Regions from separate parts of the Phyllobacterium sp. TAF24 genome, predicted to be linked through region 2. Evidence: predicted binding sites of a transcription regulator. Region 2 holds the regulator's gene; each other region holds the start of a gene.
The links. Region 2 encodes PhoB, which activates phosphate uptake and scavenging genes when phosphate is short. Its sites were predicted from a motif close to TGTCATNNANCTGTCAT; they were not measured.
Positions count from the first base shown of each region.

Region 1 (3,281 bases), on a different contig from region 2:
CGTGTCCACACCCGCAAAGTATCGAAACCGCGCTCGGTCAGTTCATCATAGATCGATTGCGTCGGAACGAGACAGGTTTCGGCGGCATTGTGGAAGCGGCGCAGAAAACCATAGGTCCAGCCAAGCGGAACAGGCAGGCGCTCACGTAAGTACTCGGGAAAGCGCGTGTGAAAGCTGGTGGTGAAGCGCCATTTGTTCTTCAGGCAGGCGCGCCGCGCCATGATACCGAGTGGGCCTTCGGTGGCGATATGCACGAAGGCGGGCTGTAATGCCTCAATCCGAGCCTTGACCGCAGCTGGATGGGTCAGTGCCAAACGGATTTCCGGATAGGTCGGACACGGTGCAGAGCGGTAGTCGGCGGGCGAGATAATAGTCACCTCGACACCGCGCGCTTCCATCTGTTCGCGCAATTTGGTCAGGGTGCGCACCACGCCATTGACCTGCGGATGCCAGGCGTCCGAAACGATAACGAGCCTTTTCATTGGATCAATCCCTGTGCGGAAATCCACTTAGGCTGCATTCGCCGCCTTCGGGCGCTTGTCTTCAAGTTTGACCACTGGTGCAAAGCCCGCATTCTCGCCAATCAGGTGCGTCCAGGAGATAAGCTCCATCTTGCCGTCATTATGTTCAACAATGGCCGTGCAGCTTTCAACCCAGTCGCCCGTGTTGATATATTCAATGCCGTCGATCTGCTCGATCGTTGCGTGGTGGATATGGCCGCAGATAACCCCATCCGCACCAATGCGCCGGGCTTCCTCGGAAACGACAGTCTGGAACGAGCCGATGAAGTTGACGGCCTTCTTCACCCGGAACTTTGCCCAGGCGGAGAATGACCAATAGCGCAGGCCAAGCATGCGCCGGACCTTGTTCATGACAGTGTTGATCGCCAGTGCCGCGTCATAGGCCCAGTCGCCGAGATAGGCGATATGGCGCGCATTGCGCACAACAACGTCGAACTGATCGCCATGGATCACCAGAAATTTGCGGCCATCGGCCGTTTCGTGCATCGTGCGGTCCATAACCTCGATGCCGCCGAAATGCGTACCCTGAAAGTCGCGCAGAAACTCGTCGTGGTTACCGGCAATGTAAAGGATACGTGCGCCCTTGCGGCTCTTGCGCAAAAGCTTCTGCACGATATCATTGTGCTCTTGCGGCCAGTGCCAGCTGCGGCGCAGACGCCATCCATCAACAATATCACCGACGAGATAGATGGTGTCGGCATCGTGGTACTTCAGAAAGTCCAACAGGAAGTTCGCCTTGGCGCCTTTGGAACCAAGATGCACATCGGACAAAAAGAGCGTGCGAAACTTACGTGTCTCTGGCTCATCCATGAGGCTGATCTCCGTTCAGCACCGGTACACGAGGGTACCTTTGGTCTGACAGAAACCTGATTCATGTCACAGTCTTATGACGTAGGTAAAAAGTATATGATTTCTAAAGATAAACACTTGTAACAAAATGCACTTCATTTATGGCTCTTCATGTCATTTATGCATGCTAAAAAGATTGAATCGCAAATCCCAAGATGCGACAAGCCAATTTTCCGGAGGATATGATCTATGGCCAAGGATACCACGCCCGACCTATCTGACCTTGACGAAAGCGCCCTGTTTTACCATCGCTTTCCCCAGCCGGGTAAGTTGGAAATCCAGGCGACCAAGCCGCTTGGAAATCAGCGCGACCTTGCCCTTGCCTATTCCCCCGGTGTCGCTGCACCTTGCCTTGCCATTCACGCCGACCCGGCGACAGCAGCCGACTATACCAGCCGCGCCAACCTCGTAGCGGTTATATCCAACGGCACTGCGGTTCTTGGCCTCGGTAATATTGGCCCGCTCGCTTCCAAGCCCGTCATGGAAGGCAAGGCTGTTCTGTTCAAGAAGTTCGCCGATATTGACGTATTCGATATCGAAATCGATGCGCAGGAAATCAACAAGATCGTTGACGTCGTTGCCGCGCTCGAACCCACCTTCGGCGGCATCAACCTCGAAGACATCAAGGCGCCGGAATGCTTTGATGTGGAGGAAATCCTCCGTGCCAAGATGAATATCCCCGTCTTCCATGATGACCAGCACGGCACAGCCATCATCGTCGCTGCGGCCATTCTCAACGGCATGGAACTGGCAGGCAAAGACTTATCGAAGGTCAAGATCGTTGCATCAGGCGCGGGTGCCGCAGCGCTTGCCTGCCTCAATCTTCTCGTCAAGCTCGGTGCTGACCGCAAGAACATCTGGGTCTGCGATCTTGACGGCGTGGTCTATGATGGCCGCAACACATTGATGGACCGCTGGAAGTCCGTCTACGCCCAGAAGACCGATGCACGTGTGCTGGCCGATGTCATTGGCGGTGCCGACGTGTTCCTCGGCCTATCAGCTGCCGGAGTTCTAAAGCCCGAACTGCTCAAGCAGATGGCGGCGAACCCGCTGATCATGGCGCTAGCCAATCCCAATCCTGAGATCATGCCCGATGAGGCGCGCGCCGCCCGCCCTGACGCGATGATCTGCACCGGACGGTCTGATTTCCCCAACCAGGTCAACAACGTTCTGTGCTTCCCCTATATTTTCCGCGGCGCGCTTGATTGCGGTGCGCGGGCGATCAACGAAGAAATGAAGATGGCGGCTGTCAAGGCCATCGCTTCGCTGGCTCGCGAAGAGCCATCTGATGTCGCCGCACGTGCCTACTCAGGCGAAACGCCGACCTTCGGACCCAACTATCTCATTCCCTCGCCGTTCGACCCGCGCCTGATCCTGCGTATCGCTCCGGCTGTGGCCAAAGCCGCCATGGAAACCGGCGTCGCTGATCGTCCCATCGAGGATTTCGACGCCTATCTCGACAAGCTGAACCGCTTTGTCTTCCGCTCCGGCCTCATCATGAAGCCGATCTTCACCGCAGCACGCACAGCCGAGAAGAAGCGGGTTATCTATGCGGATGGTGAAGACGAACGCGTTCTGCGCGCCGCTCAGGTGGTGCTTGAAGAAGGCACGGCAATCCCGACATTGATCGGCCGCCCGCAGGTTATCGAAACGCGCCTGAAGCGCTATGGTCTCAAAATCAAGCTCGGCACCGATTTCGACATCATCAATCCGGAAGACGATCCGCGCTATCGCGATTATGTGGATTTGCTGGTTAACCTGACCGGTCGCCGCGGTACGACACCGGAAGTTGCCCGTACCATGGTCCGCGCCAGCGGTACGGTGATTGCGGCACTCGCCCTTGTTCGCGGCGAGGCTGATGCGATGATCTGCGGCCTCGAAGGTCGTTTCGAACGTCATTTGCGTAATGTT
Region 1 covers NZ_JBFRDN010000035.1:44,597-47,877, forward strand. The annotation lists gene AB4Y96_RS22695 (glycosyltransferase family 4 protein) at 1-482, opposite strand, end outside; gene AB4Y96_RS22700 (UDP-2,3-diacylglucosamine diphosphatase) at 510-1,331, opposite strand; gene AB4Y96_RS22705 (NADP-dependent malic enzyme) at 1,560-3,281, shown strand, end outside.
Region 1: AB4Y96_RS22700 (UDP-2,3-diacylglucosamine diphosphatase) is a predicted target of PhoB. The motif match lies at 1,397-1,413, and genes of this name have one in related genera.

Region 2 (3,281 bases):
GGCCCGCAAACTTTATGACCGCATCGGTGAACTGACCCCATTCATTGAATATCTGAAAATGGTATAATCGCGTCATGTTCATTCCCTTCTTTCTCGAACTGAAAGCTGCAAAAATTCCCGTATCGCTGCGGGAATATCTGACATTGCTTGAAGGGTTGGATGCCGGGCTGGTGACCTATGATGTTGAGGGGTTCTATTATCTCGCCCGCTCGGCACTGGTAAAAGATGAGCGGCATATGGACCGCTTTGATCAGGTTTTCGGCCATGTCTTCAAGGGACTGGAATCCCTGACCGGCGAGAACGGTATCGACATTGCCAATCTCCCCGAGGAGTGGCTGCGGCGTCTTGCGGAAAAACATCTGACCGAAGAAGAGAAAAAGCTGATCGAGGCGCTTGGTGGTTTCGACAAGCTGATGGAAACATTGCGCCAGCGGCTGGAAGAGCAAAAGGGCCGGCATCAGGGCGGGTCAAAATGGATCGGCACCGCTGGCACCTCGCCGTTTGGCGCCTATGGCTATAATCCGGAAGGGGTGCGGATCGGTCAGGATGAGGGCCGCCATGGCCGCGCGGTGAAGGTGTGGGACAAGCGCGAATTCAAGAATTTCGATGACAGCGTGGAGCTTGGCACCCGCAATATCAAGGTTGCGCTGAAACGCCTGCGCCGCTGGGTGCGCGAGGGCGCGGATGATGAGCTTGATCTGTCAGGCACCATCAAATCAACCGCCGAGCACGGCTATCTCGATGTGCAGACCCGCCCGGAGCGGCGCAACCACGTCAAGCTGCTGATGTTTTTCGATGTCGGCGGTTCGATGGATGAGCACATCAAGATTGCCGAAGAACTATTCTCCGCCGTGCGCTCGGAATTCAAACACATGGAGTATTTTTATTTCCACAATTGCCTCTATGAAGGCGTTTGGAAAGACAATCGCCGCCGCCATGCGGAAAAGATTCCGACGCTTGATGTGATCCACAAATATGGACCTGACTACAAGGTGATCTTCGTCGGCGATGCCGCCATGGCGCCCTATGAGGTATCCCATCCAGGTGGGTCGGTCGAACACTGGAATGAGGAAGCCGGTGCAATCTGGCTCAGCCGCGTGCTCGATCACTGGAAAAATGCCGCCTGGCTCAACCCATCAAAAGAGCAGTACTGGGGCTATACCGCCTCAACCGCAATGGTCCGCAAGATTTTCGCAGATCGCATGTATCCGATGACCCTTGCGGGTATTGAACAGGCAACACGGGAGCTTTCGCGCAGGCATTAGGTTGTGAGCGGTGTGGTTCGTGGTTCGACAAAACAACCATGAGGGAGAGGGAGGATGCAAAGCTAATCGCAAAGGTTGCAGAACTTGACTCCCACACCTCACCCTCTCCGTCATCCTCGGGCTTGACCCGAGGACCCACGGCTAAGAAGCTCAAACGAACTTGGAGSTGGGCGCTATCATGTTCTGCAACCTTTGCGATTAGCTTTGCATCCTCCCTCTCCCTCATGGTTGTTTTGTCGAACCACGAACCACGCGCTATGCAGCTAATTTGCAACCATCAACCAAACGAATAACCGGCACCACGCACAGTGCGGATCGGATCGATCGAGCGGCCAATATTGATCGCCTTGCGCAGCCGTCCGACATGGACGTCAACAGTGCGATCATCCACATAAATGTCAGCACCCCAGACATTGTCCAGCAACTGACCGCGTGAGAAAACCCGGCCGGGGGACTGCATCAAAAATTCCAGCAGACGGAACTCGGTTGGACCAAGCTTCAACTCGCGCTCCTTGCGGAACACCCGGTGCTGCTCGCGATCAAGCTTCAGATCGCCAAAGCTCAGCACATGCGACAGGAGGCTGGGATTGACCCGGCGCAACATGGCCTTGATACGGGCGAGCAATTCCGGTGTCGAGAACGGCTTGACCATATAATCATCAGCACCCGTCGCCAGACCGCGAACCCGTTCGCTTTCTTCGCCGCGTGCTGTCAACATGATGATCGGCAGGATTTCCGTCTCGCGCCGTGCCCGCAGGCGGCGGCAAAGTTCGATGCCGGAAAGGCCCGGCAGCATCCAGTCGAGGATGAGCAGATCTGGCACTTTTTCACGCAGCGCAATTTCGGCCTCGTCGCCGCGTGCAATCGTCTCGACGACATAGCCTTCGGCTTCAAGATTGTACCGGAGAAGGACGCTCAGCGCTTCCTCGTCTTCGACAACTGTGATTTTGGGAGCTATCGCCATTGCTGGATTCCTGATTAAGGCTGTCTGGCTTCATCAACGATGATGCTGTGGGTCTGGTCTTCCTTGGGCCGTTCGGCTGGAAGCTGTGCACCCGTCACGATGTAGTAGACCGTTTCAGCAATATTCGTCGCATGGTCTCCGATGCGCTCGATATTCTTGGCGCAGAAGAGCAGGTGCGTGCAGGCAGAAATGTTGCGCGGATCTTCCATCATGTAAGTCAGAAGTTCGCGGAACAACGATGTGTAGAGCGCATCGATTTCGTCATCACGCTCGCGGACAATATTGACCTGCTGCACGGAACGCGTCGCATAGGCGTCGAGCACATCCTTGAGCTGTGTCAAAGCGAGTTCGGCGATGGTCTGCAGGCCGCGATAGACGGAAAGCGTCTGGCGCGTATCGGTGACGGCAACAACGCGCTTGGCGATGTTCTTGCCGAGATCGCCGACCCGTTCGAGATCGGACGAAATACGGATGGCGCCGATGATTTCACGCAGATCAATCGCCATGGGCTGGCGCTTGCCGATGATGGTGATGGCTTTCTCGTCAATCTCGCGCTGTCCAGCATCGAGAATGAGATCATCAGAAATAACGCGCTGGGCCAGCGCATTGTCTGAATTCACCATGGCTGTAACAGCCTGTTCGACCATGCGTTCCGCATGGCCGCCCATCTCGGCGATCTTGTGGGTCAGGAACTTCAGTTCGTCGTCATAGGAACGGACGGTATGCTGCGTCTCGGTCATTTTTTTATCCCTGTTTCCCGTGATTAGCCGAAGCGTCCGGTGATGTAGTCCTGCGTGCGCTTTTCCGTCGGATTGGTGAACATCATTTCCGTATCACCCACCTCGACAAGATTACCGAGATGGAACATGGCCGTGCGCTGCGAAACGCGGGCCGCCTGCTGCATCGAGTGGGTCACGATGACAATGGTGTAGTTCTGGCGCAACTCGTCAATGAGTTCTTCGACCTTCGCCGTAGCAATCGGATCAAGCGCCGAGCAGGGCTCATCCATCAGGATGACCTCAGGGCTGACCGCGATGGCGCGGGCGATGCAC
Region 2 covers NZ_JBFRDN010000002.1:35,371-38,651, forward strand. The annotation lists gene AB4Y96_RS01945 (GNAT family N-acetyltransferase) at 1-67, shown strand, start outside; gene AB4Y96_RS01950 (vWA domain-containing protein) at 75-1,265, shown strand; gene phoB (phosphate regulon transcriptional regulator PhoB) at 1,543-2,229, opposite strand; gene phoU (phosphate signaling complex protein PhoU) at 2,244-2,969, opposite strand; gene pstB (phosphate ABC transporter ATP-binding protein PstB) at 2,993-3,281, opposite strand, start outside.

Region 3 (3,281 bases), on a different contig from region 2:
TGATTGCTGCCGCGGCAGCATCCGAGTGCTTGGTTTGCATCCAATAGGCGGTCATCAGGGTTGTTGCGACGATTGCCCTGATGGCATTGACAAGAGCCGTATTGTGATCGCGATAAACAGGTAAAGCCGGTGGCTTCCTGCTTCCAGCGATATATTGCGAACGGCTTCCCAAAGCTGAAAGTCCGTCCAGAGTTGCCTTCAGACTGTCAATAAATTCCCCAAGCAATGTCAAGCGGGCCATCATGCCAATCCGGTCATCGCCCCACGGCTTGCTTTTCAATTCCGCAATCTCTGCTGCGAAGACATCAAGTTTGCCGAGCCAGGGCCCTGTTGCGTCAGGCTTGAAATCATCAGCCATAACATCGAGCAGCTTGCCAAGCTTGTCGCGCAAATTGCGCCATGTCTCATCGGAGGAGACACGATGGGCCACGAGAATATTCACAATGGACAGACAGGACATAAGATGGCCCACCGTATGCCGCGAGTGCCGCCCGTGGGTAACGAGGCTTGGCGCTTCGAGCCGCGCGTGGGCGCGCATTGCCGCCAGTGCCTGCGTATCGGCAATCAGCTTTCTATGGGCGGTTTTCAATTGGGCAGAATCGCCACCGGCAATAGCGTCACTGGTATATCGCGCGAGATCCGCAATACAATTTTCCAACCCTTCAACCAGCGCGGTTCGGGCAAGTTGCGGCTGAAAGAAACGGCTGGCAATACCGGCACAGACAATGCCGAGCATGATTTCCGCGCAGCGGGCATAGGCAACGTCAACCAGGAGATGGGACTGGCCAAAGGCGGGCAACGCAATAATGACCGCGGTATAACCGGCAAGTGCGGCACCATAGGATTCCGGATTGCGCAGCATCGACGCTGCAAAGGTGCACAGCGCCACCCAGAGCGCGATTGACACCACAAACAGCCATTGTATATCGCCCGTCGCCGCCGTTATCCCGATCGCCGCCAGCGCACCGATCAAGGTTCCGGCAAGACGAAACAGGCCCTTGCTGATAACCATGCCGGCAATGGGTTGCGACACGATAAAGACCGTCATCATTGCCCATTGCGATTGCTGCAGGTTCAATGCAAAGGCTGCCATGAGCGCAACAAGCGCTGCAGCATTGGTTCTGAGCGCAAATACCCAAGCCGTCCTACCGGGCCAAGCGGGATGTTCAACAAACTTTTCAATGTATTGAATCATGGCGTCCGATCTGACAGCTAGCGCCTTTCATTATCTTTCGTGGGCGGACCGCACAACGGAAACAGCTTGTCTCTCCATGCGTCTTCTTGCCACCCGGATGTGCCACAGATCGCCCCATTGTGTCACAGGCATGACATCCGGCAAGCGCATGATCGACCTCCCGCAATCACCCTAACGAGGACTATTTCATGCGTAGATTTCTCAGCCTGCTGACAGCATTTGTTTTTGTTGGCCTTACCGCTGCCTATGCTGGCGACGCAAAGCCTTTCGCCGACAATAAGGAGATTGATCTCCTGACGATTTTGCCACCCCCGCCCGCCAATGACTCACCGCAGACCAAGGCGGAACTGGGTGAAGTTCTGACATTGCAGATGACCCGGACTCCGGAAATGGTTGCGCGCGCGCAAGCCGATGCGGAAGAAAATGTCTGGCGTTTTGCAGATGTAATGGGCCCGGATTTCAATAAGGACAAATTGCCGAAACTGGCAGCGTTCTTCGACCGTATTGTCGAGACTGAGGGCGCAGTGGTTGATCCGGCAAAGGATGTTTTCAAGCGTCCTCGCCCGCATCAGTTGAGCGACCTTGTTAAACCGGCAGTAAAACTCTCCAACTCGGGCGCTTGGCCATCCGGTCACACGACGCTTGGCACTCTGATTGGCATTGAATTGTCCAACATGGTTCCCGAGAAGAAGGCCGAGATTATGGCGCGCGCCTGGGAATATGGTAACAACCGAATCATTGGCGGCATACACTATCGCTCCGACGTGGAGATGGGCCGAATCTCGGGCAGCATCATTGCCGCGACGATCATGAAGCATGATGACTTCAAGGCTGAATACGAACCGGCAAAAGCCGAACTGCGTGCAGCCTTGGGTCTTGGCGGCGCTTGATGGCAATCGTCATAAACCTATAAAATAAGCCCGTCATGCCGTTTCATATGCGTGACGGGTGCCTGTTCATCTGGATACTGAGTACGACTTTTGTCGTAGGCACCGGGCTGACCTTCGCCCGATGCGCGACGTTTCAAATAGGCCTACTTTCCGGCCATGCGCTTCGAAGCGTGTGACGATGGAAAGAAAAAACCATGCCCAAACTGAAACCGATATTGCCTGAGCCGCAGGTCAAGCGTGATGCCCTTTACCCCATATTGGTGGTTGGGTGATCATGCGCTATCAGATTCCGCTGCTCTCCATTGAGTATATTACCCTGTCGCTTTTGCTCGGGCTTATACTCATTCCTCTCCTATCACCCTCATTCTGGAGCATGCTGCGCAACACCGCGCTCGCTCTGCTGCATTTGACGCGACTGTTCCAAAGCAAGGCGCCTCGCCTTGATGAGGCGCCAAAGCAAGCCGAGACAATGCCTCAACCGATCCGCAGATCCAGCCAGACATCGGGGGCTCATCGCACGGCCCCAAAAGCACGATATGAAAGCAAAGCTGGCATTCGTTCTGCCGAATGGTATGGAACAAGGGCCCGGCCAGTACGACGCCGGCATAAGTAACCGGCAAGGAATGACAACTTGGGATTGCTAAATGCTCTTCGTTTGAGAGGCCTGTTCGTCAAACTGGTGTTGATGTTTGTTATCGTTGGGTTTTCCGCGCTGTTGCTGGTCAGTATGCTGATGAGCCAGTTTTCCTCCAGCCGCAATGAAAGCAGTATTCGCGACTTCCTCAACGGGCTGGATCGGCCACAATTGAATGCTCTGGCCACGGGTGTTGATCCACGCGACAAGAATGCTTGCAATGCGCTGGCGAGCAAGATTTTCTGGAGTACCGTTCAGGCTGGCATAAAAGGCGTTTCCGACTTCGGCGTTATGTTTTCCGATTTCTATAGCGGGCGATTGCAGGTCCAGATCGTTGATGGTCAGGGGGTTCTCTGCGCAACGCTCCCCGAGGCAACTCCGCTTTTGACAAAGGCGATGACCGAGGCACGGCAATCACCCCAACCCATTCCAGTTTATCGGGACGAAGAAGATTGGGCTATGGTTACTCAGGTGAGCCTGCCCAATGCGGCCAATACGCAGGCGCTCATAGGGTTTCATTATTGGTCGCAATGGCAGCTCTATGACGAAATTGCCAGCGCCA
Region 3 covers NZ_JBFRDN010000004.1:153,461-156,741, forward strand. The annotation lists gene AB4Y96_RS05535 (FUSC family protein) at 1-1,195, opposite strand, end outside; gene AB4Y96_RS05540 (acid phosphatase) at 1,384-2,085, shown strand; gene AB4Y96_RS05545 (hypothetical protein) at 2,360-2,698, shown strand; gene AB4Y96_RS05550 (HAMP domain-containing protein) at 2,717-3,281, shown strand, end outside.
Region 3: AB4Y96_RS05540 (acid phosphatase) is a predicted target of PhoB. The motif match lies at 1,315-1,331, and genes of this name have one in related genera.